One region of the Latilactobacillus sakei subsp. sakei DSM 20017 genome, then DNA from elsewhere that is predicted to be linked to it. Evidence: a T-box and tRNA genes for the amino acid it is inferred to sense, from the RefSeq annotation. Region 1 holds a T-box; the other holds one or more tRNA genes.
What was found. A T-box is a leader RNA that pairs with one kind of tRNA and senses whether it is charged. The one in region 1 lies ahead of LEUCM_RS07930 (valine--tRNA ligase), so its partner is inferred to be a tRNA-Val.
Positions count from the first base shown of each region.

Region 2: it encodes a tRNA-Val, which carries the amino acid that the T-box ahead of LEUCM_RS07930 (valine--tRNA ligase) is inferred to sense. The anticodon was not compared.

Region 1 is NZ_AP017929.1:1,588,988-1,597,580, forward strand. It holds gene LEUCM_RS07930 (valine--tRNA ligase) at 1-2,499, opposite strand, end outside; T-box leader at 2,555-2,772, opposite strand; gene LEUCM_RS07935 (redox-sensing transcriptional repressor Rex) at 2,818-3,444, opposite strand; gene thiI (tRNA uracil 4-sulfurtransferase ThiI) at 3,571-4,788, opposite strand; gene LEUCM_RS07945 (cysteine desulfurase family protein) at 4,813-5,961, opposite strand; gene ezrA (septation ring formation regulator EzrA) at 6,121-7,833, opposite strand; gene rpsD (30S ribosomal protein S4) at 8,206-8,593, shown strand, end outside.
Region 2 is NZ_AP017929.1:24,080-32,672, reverse strand. It holds rRNA gene LEUCM_RS00295 (16S ribosomal RNA) at 1-812, shown strand, start outside; tRNA gene LEUCM_RS00290 (tRNA-Ile) at 904-977, shown strand; tRNA gene LEUCM_RS00285 (tRNA-Ala) at 1,004-1,076, shown strand; rRNA gene LEUCM_RS00280 (23S ribosomal RNA) at 1,249-4,167, shown strand; rRNA gene rrf (5S ribosomal RNA) at 4,258-4,374, shown strand; tRNA gene LEUCM_RS00270 (tRNA-Val) at 4,385-4,457, shown strand; tRNA gene LEUCM_RS00265 (tRNA-Lys) at 4,460-4,532, shown strand; tRNA gene LEUCM_RS00260 (tRNA-Leu) at 4,556-4,639, shown strand; tRNA gene LEUCM_RS00255 (tRNA-Thr) at 4,675-4,747, shown strand; tRNA gene LEUCM_RS00250 (tRNA-Gly) at 4,755-4,826, shown strand; tRNA gene LEUCM_RS00245 (tRNA-Leu) at 4,841-4,926, shown strand; tRNA gene LEUCM_RS00240 (tRNA-Arg) at 4,941-5,014, shown strand; tRNA gene LEUCM_RS00235 (tRNA-Pro) at 5,020-5,093, shown strand; tRNA gene LEUCM_RS00230 (tRNA-Met) at 5,132-5,205, shown strand; tRNA gene LEUCM_RS00225 (tRNA-Ile) at 5,220-5,293, shown strand; tRNA gene LEUCM_RS00220 (tRNA-Met) at 5,339-5,412, shown strand; tRNA gene LEUCM_RS00215 (tRNA-Asp) at 5,415-5,488, shown strand; tRNA gene LEUCM_RS00210 (tRNA-Phe) at 5,496-5,568, shown strand; tRNA gene LEUCM_RS00205 (tRNA-Gly) at 5,581-5,651, shown strand; tRNA gene LEUCM_RS00200 (tRNA-Ile) at 5,658-5,731, shown strand; tRNA gene LEUCM_RS00195 (tRNA-Ser) at 5,746-5,833, shown strand; tRNA gene LEUCM_RS00190 (tRNA-Glu) at 5,842-5,913, shown strand; tRNA gene LEUCM_RS00185 (tRNA-Ser) at 5,944-6,034, shown strand; tRNA gene LEUCM_RS00180 (tRNA-Met) at 6,044-6,117, shown strand; tRNA gene LEUCM_RS00175 (tRNA-Asp) at 6,121-6,194, shown strand; tRNA gene LEUCM_RS00170 (tRNA-Phe) at 6,204-6,276, shown strand; tRNA gene LEUCM_RS00165 (tRNA-Tyr) at 6,282-6,362, shown strand; tRNA gene LEUCM_RS00160 (tRNA-Trp) at 6,370-6,440, shown strand; tRNA gene LEUCM_RS00155 (tRNA-His) at 6,500-6,572, shown strand; tRNA gene LEUCM_RS00150 (tRNA-Gln) at 6,582-6,653, shown strand; tRNA gene LEUCM_RS00145 (tRNA-Cys) at 6,681-6,751, shown strand; tRNA gene LEUCM_RS00140 (tRNA-Leu) at 6,789-6,872, shown strand; gene LEUCM_RS00135 (alpha/beta hydrolase) at 7,006-7,854, shown strand; gene LEUCM_RS00130 (LysR substrate-binding domain-containing protein) at 7,879-8,593, opposite strand, start outside.

The sequences.
Region 1 (8,593 bases):
GATTTCGCCGTTTAGACGTTTCAATTCGCCTTCTAGGCGCGTAATTTCTTCGTCTAAGTCCAATAGTTCTGCCAATGGCACGTAAACTTCAGCGCCACTGATAATGGCTGTCTTAGCTAATGCAGGGGCTGTTAGGCCTTCTGCAATTTCAAGTGACTTAGGATGAACGAAACGTTCGATAAAGTCTTGATTTTGCTTAAAGATGGCCATCAACGGTGTATCTTGGATGTTGATTAAGATATCGATTGGCTTACTTAATGGGGCATTTGCCTCTGAACGGATATTCCGAACACTTCTAATTAAATCGATCAAAGCGTTCATTTGAGTTGTTGCTTCTTGATCATCTAATTCAGCATGTACTTCAGGATAGCTAGCGGTCATGATTGATTCGCCAGTATGTGGCATACTTTGCCAGATTTCTTCCGTTACAAATGGCATTACTGGGTGTAATAGACGCAATGTTTGGTCCAATACGTAAGCTAAGTTATAGCGTTTATTGGCAATCGCTTCTTGATCATCACCATAAAGCACTTCCTTAGCCATTTCAATATACCAATCACAGAAATCATTCCAGATAAAGTTATACAATGTCCGACCAGCTTCACCAAATTCAAAGCCTTCGTATAAACGGGTCACGTCAGCAACGGTTTGGTTTAATTGACTTAAGATCCATTTATCCGTTAAATCGAGGTTAGCAGCTTCTGGAACCTTAGTTGGTGCCGGTGTATCTTCAAGATTCATGATAACGAAACGACTCGCGTTCCAAATCTTATTAATGAAGTTCCAGGCAGCATCCATCTTCGTGTAACTGAAACGCACATCTTGACCAGGTGTTGAACCACTTGTTAAGAACCAACGTAATGCATCAGCGCCGTATTTTTCAATGACTTCCATTGGGTCAATCCCGTTACCAAGTGATTTACTCATCTTACGGCCTTGTTCGTCACGGATTAAACCGTGGATAAGGACGTGTTCGAATGGGCGTTGTTCCGTGAATTCCAAACTTTGGAAGATCATTCGTGATACCCAGAAGAAGATGATGTCATAACCAGTTACCAACGTATTTGTTGGGAAATAGCGTTTGAAATCAGGTGCTTCTGTGTTAGGCCAACCCATTGTTGAAAATGGCCATAACGCACTACTGAACCATGTATCTAAGACATCAGTATCTTGTGTCCAGTTTTCGATATCTTCTGGCGCTTCTTCACCAACGTACATTTCACCAGTTTGTTTATGGTACCAAGCTGGGATTTGGTGACCCCACCATAATTGACGTGAAATAACCCAATCATGAACGTTTTCCATCCATTGTGTGAAGGTATTTTCGAATCGTTCTGGCACAAAGTTAACCTTTTGATCTGTTTCTTGATTCTTCAAAGCCATTTCAGCAAGTGGTTTCATCTTAACAAACCATTGAGTTGAAAGGCGGGCTTCAACTTGAACACCAGTCCGTTCTGAATGACCAACACTATGCGTCATTGGGTCGACTTTAATTAAGAAACCTTGTTCTTTTAAGTCGGCAACAATTGCTTTACGTGCTTCAAAACGATCCATACCGTTATACTTACCGGCACTTTCGTTCATGCTTGCATCTTCATTCATCACGTTAATCCGTGGTAAGTCATGACGGTTACCAACTTCAAAATCGTTAGGGTCATGCGCTGGTGTAATCTTAAGCGCCCCTGTTCCAAAATCCTTATCAACATAGTGATCGGCGATAATTGGAATTTCACGATTCATTAATGGCAATGTGACCGTCTTGCCAACAAGATCAGCGTAACGTTCATCATCTGGGTGAACGGCAATTGCTGTATCACCAGGTAATGTTTCGGGACGCGTTGTGGCAATTTCAATGCTGCCAGAACCGTCTGTCAATGGATAACTAACATGATAGAAGGCCCCTTCATCATCTTGATGAAGCACTTCGATATCTGATAAAGCAGTCCGCGCTTTTGGATCCCAGTTGATGATGTATTCGCCACGATAGATCAGTCCTTTGTTGTATAAGTTAACAAAGACTTTACGAACAGCGTCTGATAAACCATCGTCTAATGTGAAACGTTCACGTGAATAATCAAGTGATAAGCCCATTTTAGCCCATTGATCATGAATTGTTGCGGCATATTCATCTTTCCATTCCCAAACTTGATCGATGAATTTTTCGCGGCCAAGGTCATAACGTGAAATCCCTTGTTCTGCTAATTTTGCTTCAACTTTGGCTTGGGTTGCGATGCCGGCGTGATCCATTCCTGGTAGCCATAACACATCGTAACCTTGCATCCGTTTTTGGCGAATTAACATATCTTGTAAAGTGGTATCCCAAGCATGGCCTAAATGTAGTTTACCTGTAACATTGGGCGGTGGAATAACAATTGAATATGGTTTTGCATCTGGATTGGCATTTGGTTTAAATAAATCTTCTTTTAACCAATCTTGATAACGACCGTCTTCGACTTGATTAGGATCGTATTTGGTTGACATTTCTTTGTGATCAGTCATCTGCTTCACTCCTTTTGAATATTGCGTTTAATGGCAAACAAAAAAGCATTCCTCACAATAGGACGAATGCTTTTTCGCGGTACCACCTAAATTAGGACTAGACTAGTCCCCAACTCATGATTTGTTAACGAACGAAATGGTCCGGTTAGCCCTACTAAATTTCAGGTTAACAGCTCACAAGCTACCGATTAATTGGTCATTGGAAGACGTCTCAGCCATGCATCTTCTCTCTAAACTAGTCCAATATTAATCGCTCTTGTTCAACGCGTTGTTAATAGTTTAGCTGAGTCGACGCCAAAGGTCAATAGGCTAGGGCCTTCATTCCTCAAATAATAATAAAGTTTGAAGTTCCGCCGTTAAATCTAGATAACGCACATTGATATGCCGTGGCACTTGCAGACGCGTCGGTGCAAAATTTAAAATTGATGTAATCCCAACATCAATCAGCTGTTCAGCTGACCGTTGCGAGGCTTCACTAGGCACGGTCGAAATCGCCGTTGTGATCCCAGCAGCGGGAATAACGGTCGCCAGTTGATCAATGGCGTAGATTGGTACGCCATTTAAAATTTGACCGACTAATGCGGGGTTCGTATCAAAAGCACATGTAATCTGTAAGTTGTCATTTCTTCTAAAGTTGTTTTCAATTAGGGCGCGGCCCAAGTTACCAACCCCGATAACGGCCATTTTAGTTAGAATATCGGCTTTTAAAACAGCTGAAAAAATTTGAATTAAGTGACTCACTTCATAACCGTAACCGCTCCGGCCTAAGTCACCAATATAAGAAAAGTCGCGGCGAATCGTCGCCGAAGGAATGGCAACCAATTTTGCCAATTGTTCCGATTTAATCCGCTCGATACCATCTGTTTCGAGTAGTTTAAAGTAACGATAATAAATTGGAATCCGTTTAGCAACTGCTTCTGGTAAATCATGCTTTGGCGTTCTCATTTTGCTAACCTCACTTTATTAATCCTGATAAATTTATCATAACATAAGCGCTTTCGTTTTTGTGAAATATTTCATATTCTTTTAAAAACAAAAAAGCCCAACCATTTCTGGTTGGACCGTTTGATGCTATAAAAATTCGGCAATGATCTCTTCGTCTTGATTTAAGAATTGATCACCTGCTTTGATTTCTGTTACCTTAACACCAGCAAGTGAACGTTCGATTAAAGCGTCGACATCGATCCGTTGTTCGTAAAAACGTGTTTTATCCAAATTAGGACGCGTCTTTGGTGCTGGTGGTGCAAAAATCGTACAACAATCTTCAAATGGCATGATTGATAAATCATACGTATCGATATCTTTAGCGATTTCGATGATTTCATTCTTATCCATCGTTGCTACCGGGCGGACAATTGGCGTTGTTGTAACGTCATTGATTGCCATCATGCTTTCAAGCGTTTGTGAAGCCACTTGGCCAACTGATTCGCCATTAAAGATGGCTAACCCTTGACGTTTAGCACGAATTTGATCCGTTAAACGTAGCATCATCCGTCGTTGAATCGTCATCAAGTAGCCTTCTGGTACAGAATGTTTCACTTCTTCTTGAATTTCAGTGAATGGGACCTCGATAAACTTAATTCCACCAACGTATGGCACCAATTTAGCCGTTAATTCTTTCGCTTTGTTTAGAGCATTATCACTTGTGTATGGTGGGCTAAAGAAATGCACCATTTCAATATCCACGCCCCGTTTAAGCGTTAAGTAGCCAGCAACTGGTGAATCAATCCCACCAGATAACATCAACATCCCTTTACCGGCTGAACCAACTGGTAAACCACCGGCACCTTGGATCACTTGATTTGTTAAATAAATCGCATCTTGGCGAATTTCAACGCGCAATGTGATATCAGGTTTTTTCATTTGAACTTCTAATTCTGGTAATTCGTCTGATAAGTAACCGCCCAATTCACGGTTCATATCATTGGTATCCAAGAAGAAGTTATGATCAGAACGACGTGTATTAACTTTGAAGGTCATACCGGGCTTACCGATTTCTTTCATCATCGCCAAAGCTGTTTCTTTAACAGAATCTAAATCGCGATTAACTTCAATACTTGGTGAAAAGTTTTGAATTCCGAAAACGTGGCGCAAACGTTCGATAACCCCTTCAGCATCGTCGCCATTTAAAATAATGTGCATCCGATCGCGTTTTGGATGAATTCTTAATTGCTTGTATTCGTGAAGTGCTTTTGTCACGTTACCGTTCAAACGACCGATAAAATCGTTACGGTTTTTACCCTTTGTTGAAAGCTCGCCGTAGCGAACCATAATTTCAGTGTATTGCATTAATATCTCCCTTAATGTTTAATTTTAAGAATTAATTTTCTTGAAACGGTGGTTAATTTGGTCAAAGGCTTTGATGAATTCATCCGCTTCAGCTAAAGTGTTATATTCGTCCAATGAAATCCGAATGGCACTTGTCGCAATCTTTTCGTTAACGTGCATCGCTTTTAACGTACTTGATTCCATGCCCTTCTTAGAAGAACAAGCACTCGTCGTTGAAATATAGATTTCGTGTTCTTCAAAAGCATGAACCGTCGTTTCACCCCGGACACCCTTGATTGCAAAACATAAGATATGCGGTGCAAAATCAGGTGTCAATTGTGAAAACATCACCGTTTTTTCAGCTTGGCTGACATGTTGGTAGATGCGTTCACGAATAGCTGCTTGTTTTTGAACCTTTTGTGCTTCATCAGTCAATAACAAACGAAGGGCCTTAGCCATAGCGGCAATTGCCGGAACGTTTTCGGTACCAGAACGCAAATCATGTTCTTGACCGCCACCTGTTAGTAGCGGCGCAAGATGACGATCTCGTTTTTTGTATAAAATTCCCGTGCCACGTGGGCCATGGAACTTATGCCCAGAGAGCGTTACAAAATCGACGCGATCGTTAAAGATTTCTTTTTGGATACCTTTACCGATCCCCTGAACCGCATCAACGTGGAAATGGATATTAGGATAATCTTTTAAGATTTCTGCCGCTGCCATTAATGGTTGGCACGTCCCAATTTCATTATTAACGGCCATGATTGACACCAAAATGGTATCGGAACGAATCGCCGCTTTTAGATCAGCCGGATTAATCCGACCAAACTTATCAACTGGTAAGTAGGTCACTTCAAAGCCTAACTTTTCAAGTTGCTGCATTGATTTGATGATGGCTGGATGTTCGACTGACGTTGTGATTAGATGCTTGCCAAAAGCACTCTTTTCAATCGCAGTCCCCTTTAATACCCAGTTGTCACCTTCAGTCCCGCCACTGGTGAAGTAGATTTCATCGGATTGAACGTTCAATAAATCGGCGATTTGCTGCCGTGATTGTTCTAGAAGATGAAATGCTTTTTCGCCGACAACGTGTAAACTTGAGGGATTACCGTAAAACTGTTCGCTGACTGCCTGGTAAGTTTGTAGCGCGCCGGGCGCTATCTTGGTAGTCGCACTATTATCAAAATAAATCATTATCGATCCTTCTTACTAAAAATTAGTATTTAAACTTTTTTAATTATAACAAATTCTTTTATAAAGACCAGTGTTCTATCTTACATTAAACACAAGAGTGGGCCAAAAGACAACACCTGATTAATATCAGCGCTATCTTTTAGCCCACTTTTTTAAAGATTATAATGCATCAGTTTGTTTTTGACTATAGTAGTTCTTTTCAACCTGCGTATAAGCCCCTGGATCGATTCGTTCTAAGGCTGTTGCTAAAATATCAACTGATTTAGGATAATCAAACTCACGGTTAAAGACCGCTTGCGCTTCTTCACAAGCCGTTTGAATTTCAGGGAAATCAATTCGGTAACGGTTAGCATATTGCAAGAGTTGTTCTGTAATCAACGCGCTATCGATCAAATTATTTGTTTTGACTTTCAACTTATCTAGATCATCTTGAATAAGTACCATTTGTTTGGCAATCTCGTCTAAATTAATCTTAATCTGACTTAAATCATGATCTAAGCGTTTAATTTCATCCGTTACGACAAAGAAGAAGTCAAGGTAACTATCCGCAAGACCTGGTAAGTGTAATTTTTCGACGGTTCGTTTTAAATTTCGCAATTCTAATTCGAATTGTTGTAAATTCTCGTTAGCAACTGCTTCACCTTGATGTAATCCAGAAACTTGTTCATGAATATCTCTTTGTTGTGTTTCAATCTCAGTAAGGCGCTCATCAATGGCCATTAAGTCATCCGCAATAACAGAATAAACGGCTTCATGATTGGCAATCTTACCTTGATGGCCTTCAAGCATCGCTTTTTGCTCATTAATTTGCTTCGTTAATTTTTTAGCAGTAACCAACTCATCATGCGTTAAGGCATAACTTTGGTTCAAATGATCAAGTTCTAATAGTAGTTCGCGATTTTGAGTTTGCGCGTGTGACACAATTGTCTCAGTCTTACCAATATGTTCCTCAACTGTTTGGCGTGCATTTAATTCAACCTCTAAACTCGCGTAGAGTTGATCAATATTTTGCGCAATTTCAACATTATTGGCTTCAACAGATTCAATATCAAGAGCTTCCATTAAATCTAAACTCTTATCAACGCGTTCTGTCACTTGTGTGAGCTGCACTTCCAATTGATTATCGCCAAAATTATAATGTTCACGCAACATGGCTTGATACGTTTCACTAATTTCGTCAATTTGTTCAGGGAACTCATTGGCTAACTCGCTATAACGCTTCGGAATACGTGCCATTTTATCTTCTAAATCATCAGTTTGTTCAATTAATTTTTGTAACATCATCTTGGCACCTAAGTAATCACCGGCACCCGTTAATTCATTAGCTTGGTTAAAATCTTCTTCTAATTGACCTAAAATGGCTTCTAATCCTTCTAGTCCTGGGCCAAATGAAAAGCTCTTCGTCAACAGACGTTTGCGCAGGCCTTGATACTTAACCCGCAGCGTTTCGATTTGTTCGCGCGTATCAGCTTCGTTTGCTAATAGTTGATCCAGCGCATCTTTGACATCAACCAAATCTTGATCCGTTTCCTGTAGGTAGGCACGTAGTTGTTTTAAAATCCGCGCTACTAATAGGAATTGATACTTACCATTGGCTGTTTCCGCATCAAATAAATAAGCTTCAATCGCTTCGAAATTATGATTGGTAATGTCATTATATTGTTTTTCCCAACGATCAAAGTTTTGTTGGCTTTCACCCGTTAAACGTAGTGAGCGCAACTTCGTCAACTTTTCGGGAATCGGCAACGCCATTAAAGCGCCCTTACGTTCTTCTAAACTCTTAATTTGTTTGGTGAAGTAACGCTGATAAAAAGCAACTCCTAAGTAGCCAATCAAAACGACGACTACGATTCCTATGAGAATGTAAAGCATTCAAAGACCCACCCTTTTGCGATTTAACTCAGATTTTTAAATAGTTAACCGATTTCTTTATTACAAACTAATCTTGATTATAGCATGAATAAGCCGTTGATACAGCAATATTTGCCGATAAATTGTATAAAAATTAAACCAAGCAACTATTAAAATAGCTTGCGTTGTCCAAATGAATAAGCTATACTAGCCATTGTGTAAAATAATGCAGCAGTAAACGGTAAAGCCGTCAACAGTTCATTTGCCCAGAGTTTTGGTTCAATTGTGTAACCTTGCGGCTGCAAAGGTGAAGATTGTTAATAAGTGAACTGAACGATTACTAAGTTTACATCGGATTATTTTACTCCAAAACAATTATTGGAGGATTTTTTTATGTCACGTTATACAGGTCCAAAGTGGAAACTTTCACGTCGTTTAGGAATTTCATTATCAGGTACAGGTAAAGAACTTGCCCGTCGCCCATACGCTCCTGGTCAACATGGTAACGACCGTCGCGGTAAGATTTCAGAATATGGTATGCAATTAAGCGAAAAGCAAAAACTACGTTTAATGTATGGTTTAACAGAACGCCAATTCCGGAACTTATTTGCTCGCGCTGGTAAGATTCGCGAAGGTAAACATGGTGTTAACTTGATGATCTTACTAGAACAACGTTTAGACAACATTGTTTATCGTTTAGGTTTAGCAAGCACTCGTGCACAAGCACGTCAATTAGTTAACCATGGTCACGTTACCGTTGATGGCAAACGTGTTGATATTC
Region 2 (8,593 bases), 370 kb from region 1:
GGCTGTCTGGTCTGTAACTGACGCTGAGGCTCGAAAGCATGGGTAGCAAACAGGATTAGATACCCTGGTAGTCCATGCCGTAAACGATGAGTGCTAGGTGTTGGAGGGTTTCCGCCCTTCAGTGCCGCAGCTAACGCATTAAGCACTCCGCCTGGGGAGTACGACCGCAAGGTTGAAACTCAAAGGAATTGACGGGGGCCCGCACAAGCGGTGGAGCATGTGGTTTAATTCGAAGCAACGCGAAGAACCTTACCAGGTCTTGACATCCTTTGACCACTCTAGAGATAGAGCTTTCCCTTCGGGGACAAAGTGACAGGTGGTGCATGGTTGTCGTCAGCTCGTGTCGTGAGATGTTGGGTTAAGTCCCGCAACGAGCGCAACCCTTATTACTAGTTGCCAGCATTTAGTTGGGCACTCTAGTGAGACTGCCGGTGACAAACCGGAGGAAGGTGGGGACGACGTCAAATCATCATGCCCCTTATGACCTGGGCTACACACGTGCTACAATGGATGGTACAACGAGTTGCGAGACCGCGAGGTTTAGCTAATCTCTTAAAACCATTCTCAGTTCGGATTGTAGGCTGCAACTCGCCTACATGAAGCCGGAATCGCTAGTAATCGCGGATCAGCATGCCGCGGTGAATACGTTCCCGGGCCTTGTACACACCGCCCGTCACACCATGAGAGTTTGTAACACCCAAAGCCGGTGAGGTAACCCTTCGGGGAGCCAGCCGTCTAAGGTGGGACAGATGATTAGGGTGAAGTCGTAACAAGGTAGCCGTAGGAGAACCTGCGGCTGGATCACCTCCTTTCTAAGGAATAATACGGAAAACCTTGTACATTTGCGAAATCAAAACTTTGTTTAGTTTTGAGAGGTCTACTCTCATCATTAAGGACGTTTTTGGGCCTATAGCTCAGCTGGTTAGAGCGCACGCCTGATAAGCGTGAGGTCGATGGTTCGAGTCCATTTAGGCCCATTGTACCAATTTAATAGTTTCATTATGGGGGATTAGCTCAGCTGGGAGAGCGCCTGCTTTGCACGCAGGAGGTCATCGGTTCGATCCCGTTATCCTCCATTGATGACAATAGTCATCGTAACTTTGTTCTTTGAAAACTGGATAATAAGTAATATATTAGTTTTAAAAGCCGAGAAAAACATTGCGTTTTAAAGAGTTTTTTAATAATAGAAATATGAATTAGTTCATATCGCTAAACTCAAATAATAACCCTTTACCGTAGGTAAAGATAGGTTAAGTTATAAAGGGCGCATGGTGGATGCCTTGGCACTAGGAGCCGATGAAGGACGGTACTAACACCGATATGCTTCGGGGAGCTGTAAGTAAGCTTTGATCCGGAGATTTCCGAATGGGGGAACCCAATACTTTTAATCGAGTATTATCATTAAGTGAATACATAGCTTAATGAAGGTAGACGAGGGGAACTGAAACATCTAAGTACCTTCAGGAAGAGAAAGAAAAATCGATTCCCTAAGTAGCGGCGAGCGAACGGGGAAGAGCCCAAACCAAGAAGCTTGCTTCTTGGGGTTGTAGGACAGAACTTTGGAGTTACCAAGTTAAGTTGTAATCGAATCAGCTGGGAAGCTGAGTCAAAGAGTGTGATAACCACGTAGATTAAACAACTTGACCTCCGTTCTGGATCCTGAGTACGGCGGAACACGTGAAATTCCGTCGGAATCCGGGAGGACCATCTCCCAAGGCTAAATACTCCCTAGTGACCGATAGTGAACCAGTACCGTGAGGGAAAGGTGAAAAGCACCCCGGAAGGGGAGTGAAATAGATCCTGAAACCATGTGCCTACAATTAGTCAAAGCTCGTTAATGAGTGATGGCGTGCCTTTTGTAGAATGAACCGGCGAGTTACGTTTATATGCGAGGTTAAAGTGAAAAGCTGGAGCCGTAGCGAAAGCGAGTCTGAAATGGGCGAGTGAGTATATAGATGTAGACCCGAAACCAAGTGACCTACCCATGTCCAGGTTGAAGGTGTGGTAAAACACACTGGAGGACCGAACCCACGTCAGTTGAAAATGGCGGGGATGAGGTGTGGGTAGCGGTGAAATTCCAATCGAACTTGGAGATAGCTGGTTCTCTCCGAAATAGCTTTAGGGCTAGCCTCGGAATATTGGATCATGGAGGTAGAGCACTGTTTGGACTAGGGGCCCGTCATGGGTTACTGAATTCAGATAAACTCCGAATACCATTGATTTAGTTCCGGGAGTCAGACTGCGAGTGATAAGATCCGTAGTCGAAAGGGAAACAGCCCAGATCACCAGTTAAGGTCCCAAAATTTATGTTAAGTGGAAAAGGATGTGGCGGTGCACAGACAACTAGGATGTTGGCTCAGAAGCAGCCACCATTTAAAGAGTGCGTAATAGCTCACTAGTCGAGTGCCGCTGCGCCGAAAATGTACCGGGGCTAAACATAATACCGAAACTGTGGGTGGACACGTAAGTGTCCGCGGTAGGAGAGCGTTCTAAGGGCGATGAAGCTAGATCGTAAGGACTAGTGGAGCGCTTAGAAGTGAGAATGCCGGCATGAGTAGCGAAAGATCAGTGAGAATCTGATCCACCGTATGACTAAGGTTTCCTGGGGAAGGCTCGTCCTCCCAGGGTTAGTCGGGACCTAAGGCGAGGCCGAGAGGCGTAGTCGATGGATAACAGGTTGATATTCCTGTACTAGTTTATTTTGTTTGAATGATGGAGGGACGCAGGAAGCTAAGGAATGCACACGACTGGAAATGTGTGTCCAAGCAATAAGTCTTGAGTTGAGTGAAATGCTTGATTCTTTAAGGACAAGTTGTGATGGGGAGCGAAATTAAGTAGCGAAGTTCCTGATGTTACACTGCCAAGAAAAGCTTCTAGTGAGAAATAAACTACCCGTACCGTAAACCGACACAGGTGGTCGAGGAGAATATCCTAAGGTGAGCGAGTGAACTCTCGTTAAGGAACTCGGCAAAATGACCCCGTAACTTCGGGAGAAGGGGTGCTGACCGTCAGGTCAGCCGCAGTGAATAGGCCCAAACAACTGTTTATCAAAAACACAGGTCTCTGCAAAATCGTAAGATGACGTATAGGGGCTGACGCCTGCCCGGTGCTGGAAGGTTAAGAGGATGAGTTAGCGCAAGCGAAGCCCAGAATTGAAGCCCCAGTAAACGGCGGCCGTAACTATAACGGTCCTAAGGTAGCGAAATTCCTTGTCGGGTAAGTTCCGACCCGCACGAAAGGCGTAATGATTTGGGCACTGTCTCAACGAGAGACTCGGTGAAATTATAATACCCGTGAAGATGCGGGTTACCCGCGACAGGACGGAAAGACCCCATGGAGCTTTACTGTAGCTTGATATTGAGTGTTTGTACAGTTTGTACAGGATAGGTAGGAGCCGTAGAAATCGGAACGCTAGTTTCGATTGAGGCGTTGGTGGGATACTACCCTAACTGTATGACCACTCTAACCCGCGCCACTTAGCGTGGCGGGAGACAGTGTCAGGTGGGCAGTTTGACTGGGGCGGTCGCCTCCTAAAGTGTAACGGAGGCGCTCAAAGGTTCTCTCAGAATGGTTGGAAATCATTCGTAGAGTGTAAAGGTATAAGAGAGCTTGACTGTGAGATTGACAAATCGAGCAGGGACGAAAGTCGGACTTAGTGATCCGGTGGTTCCGTATGGAAGGGCCATCGCTCAACGGATAAAAGCTACCCTGGGGATAACAGGCTTATCTCCCCCAAGAGTCCACATCGACGGGGAGGTTTGGCACCTCGATGTCGGCTCATCGCATCCTGGGGCTGTAGTCGGTCCCAAGGGTTGGGCTGTTCGCCCATTAAAGCGGTACGCGAGCTGGGTTCAGAACGTCGTGAGACAGTTCGGTCCCTATCCGTCGCGGGCGCAGGAAATTTGAGAGGAGCTGTCCTTAGTACGAGAGGACCGGGATGGACATACCTCTGGTGTACCAGTTGTGCCGCCAGGCGCATCGCTGGGTAGCTATGTATGGCAGGGATAAACGCTGAAAGCATCTAAGTGTGAAGCCCCCCTCGAGATGAGATTTCCCATTCCTTTATGGAAGTAAGACCCCTGAAAGATGATCAGGTAGATAGGCTAGGAGTGGAAGTACAGCGATGTATGGAGCGGACTAGTACTAATCGGTCGAGGACTTAACCAAAGGTGCAATGTTTGGCTTTTGAAATGAAAATATTACTTATTATGCAGTTTTGAGAGAACGAAGTTCTTCTCAGTGCGCAAGCACAAATAGTGTGGTGGCGATAGCAAGAAGGATACACCTGTTCCCATGTCGAACACAGTAGTTAAGCTTCTTAGCGCCGATAGTAGTTGGTGGGAAACTACCTGCGAGGATAGGACGTTGCCACGCTATATTTAATGGAGGTTTAGCTCAGTTGGGAGAGCGTCTGCCTTACAAGCAGAGGGTCACAGGTTCGAGCCCTGTAACCTCCATTGAGTCGTTAGCTCAGTTGGTAGAGCATCTGACTTTTAATCAGAGGGTCGACAGTTCGAGCCTGTCACGACTCATCGGCCAAGTTACACGCCAAAATGCGGGTGTGGCGGAATTGGCAGACGCGCTAGATTTAGGTTCTAGTGTCTATATAGACGTGGGGGTTCAAGTCCCTTCACCCGCATTCAATTGAATATTCAATGAAAGTTATCTTATTATGCCGACTTAGCTCAGTTGGTAGAGCATCTGATTTGTAATCAGAGGGTCGGGCGTTCGAATCGTCTAGTCGGCATTAAGATGCGGAAGTAGTTCAGTGGTAGAACATCACCTTGCCATGGTGGGGGTCGCGGGTTCGAATCCCGTCTTCCGCTTTCATTATGATTAAGCCGGGGTGGCGGAACTGGCAGACGCACGGGACTTAAAATCCCGCGGTAGGTGACTACCGTACCGGTTCGATTCCGGTCCTCGGCATCATAATGAAAAATGCACCCATAGCGCAACTGGATAGAGTGTCTGACTACGAATCAGAAGGTTGTAGGTTCGACTCCTACTGGGTGCATATAACGGGAAATAGCTCAGCTTGGTAGAGCACCTGGTTTGGGACCAGGGGGTCGCAGGTTCGAATCCTGTTTTCCCGATTGTAACGTAAGTTACATGTTATAAATTTAAGTTTTTTGGCGGTGTAGCTCAGCTGGCTAGAGCGTCCGGTTCATACCCGGGAGGTCGGGGGTTCGATCCCCTTCGCCGCTATTTTCAAAAAACTTGGACCTTTAGCTCAGTTGGTTAGAGCAGACGGCTCATAACCGCCCGGTCGTAGGTTCGAGTCCTACAAGGTCCATCGTTTGGTGAGATTTTGTAGGTGGTTATAATATTTTTATATTATCGCGGGATGGAGCAGTCTGGTAGCTCGTCGGGCTCATAACCCGAAGGTCGTAGGTTCAAACCCTACTCCCGCAATTGGTCGCATGGTCTAGCTGGTTAGGACGCCTGCCTGTCACGCAGGAGATCACGGGTTCGAGTCCCGTTGTGACCGTTTAAATGGCTCAGTAGCTCAGTTGGTAGAGCAATGGATTGAAGCTCCATGTGTCGGCAGTTCGATTCTGTCCTGCGCCATATCATGAATATGCGGGTGTAGTTTAGTGGTAAAACCACAGCCTTCCAAGCTGTTGTCGCGAGTCCGATTCTCGTCACCCGCTTTTCATGGGCCTATAGCTCAGCTGGTTAGAGCGCACGCCTGATAAGCGTGAGGTCGATGGTTCGAGTCCATTTAGGCCCATTATCTAAATATTTGGAGAAGTACTCAAGTGGCTGAAGAGGCGCCCCTGCTAAGGGTGTAGGTCGGGAAACTGGCGCGAGGGTTCAAATCCCTCCTTCTCCGTTTTGTATGGCCCGTTGGTCAAGTGGTTAAGACACCGCCCTTTCACGGCGGTATCATGGGTTCAAATCCCGTACGGGTCATTGTAACATTGTTACATTTATAGTTTTTATGGAGAATTACCCAAGTCTGGCTGAAGGGAACGGTCTTGAAAACCGTCAGGTGGGTTCTGCCCACGCGAGAGTTCGAATCTCTCATTCTCCTTTATATTATCGCGGGATGGAGCAGTCTGGTAGCTCGTCGGGCTCATAACCCGAAGGTCGTAGGTTCAAACCCTACTCCCGCAATTTGGTCGCATGGTCTAGCTGGTTAGGACGCCTGCCTGTCACGCAGGAGATCACGGGTTCGAGTCCCGTTGTGACCGTTTCAAAATGGCTCAGTAGCTCAGTTGGTAGAGCAATGGATTGAAGCTCCATGTGTCGGCAGTTCGATTCTGTCCTGCGCCATTTTTGGAGGAGTAGCGAAGTGGCTAAACGCGGCGGACTGTAAATCCGCTCCTTCGGGTTCGGTGGTTCGAATCCACTCTCCTCCATATTTATAGGGATATAGTTTAAAGGTAGAACTACGGTCTCCAAAACCGTCAGTGTGGGTTCAATTCCTACTATCCCTGTTTATATTATATGTTGCATAAACATTGCAACTATGGTATAATTATTCATGTTAATAATGGCGGTATTGGTGAAGTGGTTAACACATCGGTTTGTGGATCCGACACACGTGGGTTCGATTCCCACATACCGCCTTTTATTATTGGGCTATGGCCAAGCGGTAAGGCAACAGGTTTTGATCCTGTCATGCGTTGGTTCGAATCCAGCTAGCCCAATTTCAAGGACAGGATTTGTTCTTTTATGGCGGTATAGCCAAGTGGTAAGGCAGAGGTCTGCAAAACCTTTATCACCGGTTCAAATCCGGTTACCGCCTTTGCGTTTAGGCGCTAACCTTAAACGTTCTGTAAGATGCCGGTGTGGCGGAATTGGCAGACGCGCGGGATTCAAAATCCCGTTTCCTCACGGAAGTATCGGTTCGACCCCGATCACCGGTATAATGGATTATTATACAAGTTTTAAAAGCCCTAGTAATAGGGCTTTTTTGTTGTCTAAAAATAAGTTATTGTCGTGTATGAAAGTGGTGTGATACGATAGGGATATACTAAGCACATCAAAAGGGTGATCAAGATGAAGAAGTGGGGCTTTTTACTTAGCGGTGGTTTTTTACTGGTCATTATTTTAAGCATATTACTGATTAATCAGCGTTCAAATCAAGCACGACAGCAGGCTAATCGTGTTCGTGACAGCGCACCGACCTTTTATTTACATGGGTATGGTGGTTCCGGTCGCTCTAGCGATAGCATGATTGAGGCCGCAGAAGAGCGGGGCAGAGCGACTAAAGTGTTAACGGCAATTGTCAGTCGTACTGGACAAGTTGCGTTAGAGGGACATTGGACAGATAGTACTACCCGGCCCATTATTCAGGTTATTTATAAAAATAATCGGAATCCGAATTATCGGCAAAATGGTGAATGGTTTAAACGGGTATTGATTGCGGTCAATCGACAACATCATTTTAAGCAGTTCAATGTTGTCGCTCACTCGATGGGCAATTTAACGTTAGCCTTCTACCTAGCCAATAATGCCCAAAACAAAAAAATGCCGCAGTTAGCTAAATTTGTTTCAATTGCAGGTCATTATGCTGGTATTATCGGAATGGATGATCGTGCTAATCAAAATCATTTAGCTAAAGATGGTCGCCCGCAGCAGATTAACGCTACTTATCGGCAATTAATGGGATTAAGGCATAGATTGCCAAAAAATCAGGTTCAATTCTTAAATGTTTATGGGGACCTATCCGATGGTAGTGATTCTGACGGACGCGTCAGCAATGTCTCTTCGCAATCGTTACGATATTTAGTGGCGCCAAGGGCTAAATCATATCGTGAGGTTGAATTTAAGGGACGTAAAGCACAACATAGTCAGCTACATGAAAACGAGGCTGTTAATAAAACGGTGATCGATTTTCTATGGTAAACAAAAACAGCGGCATCAACTTCATTATAAGTTGGTGTCGCTGTTTTGTTGTTCAAGACGGTATTCTTTAGCAGCGGTTGTTAAAGTCCCTAATAAGGCTTGTTGAGTCGCTGAGAAGAGTTGTGTCTTGCGATAAGCTAATGAGATATAAAAGGTTGGTTGCGGTTGATCAAGTAAGTCTAAAACAATAAGATCATCAGCTGGTGTGATGGCCGTTTCAGTTAAAAAACCGACTCCGACATTTTCATGGACCATACTTTTGAGGATGCTCACGTCATTGGTTTGATAAATAATGTCAGGGTTCATTTGGTTCATCGTCGAAAGCGTATCAAAGACGACGGGGTGGACGAAGCCCTCTGCCAACATAATGAAGTTTTCGTTGGCTAAATCACGAAAGGCAACCTTTTTAGCGGTTGCTAGCGGTGATTTGGGGCTGACGACGATTTTGAAGTGATGTTGCTCGATAATCTCAGCCGTTAGCGCATCATTTTCTAATGGGGTTGCAGAGCCAAGTAGGGCAGCATCCAAACGTCCAGCTTCTAGACTAGCTAATAATTCAGTAGAACCACCATCAACTGTCGCAAAATGTTGAATACTCCCAGCCTTGACTAATTTCTGCGCTAATTTAGAGAAGTAGTAGGTGCCGATAATCGGCGGAAGTCCAAAACGAAGCTCAGTTGCAGAGAGATTTTGCATATCATTAGTTGTTAATTGAATTTCATTTAGAATGTTGACAGCG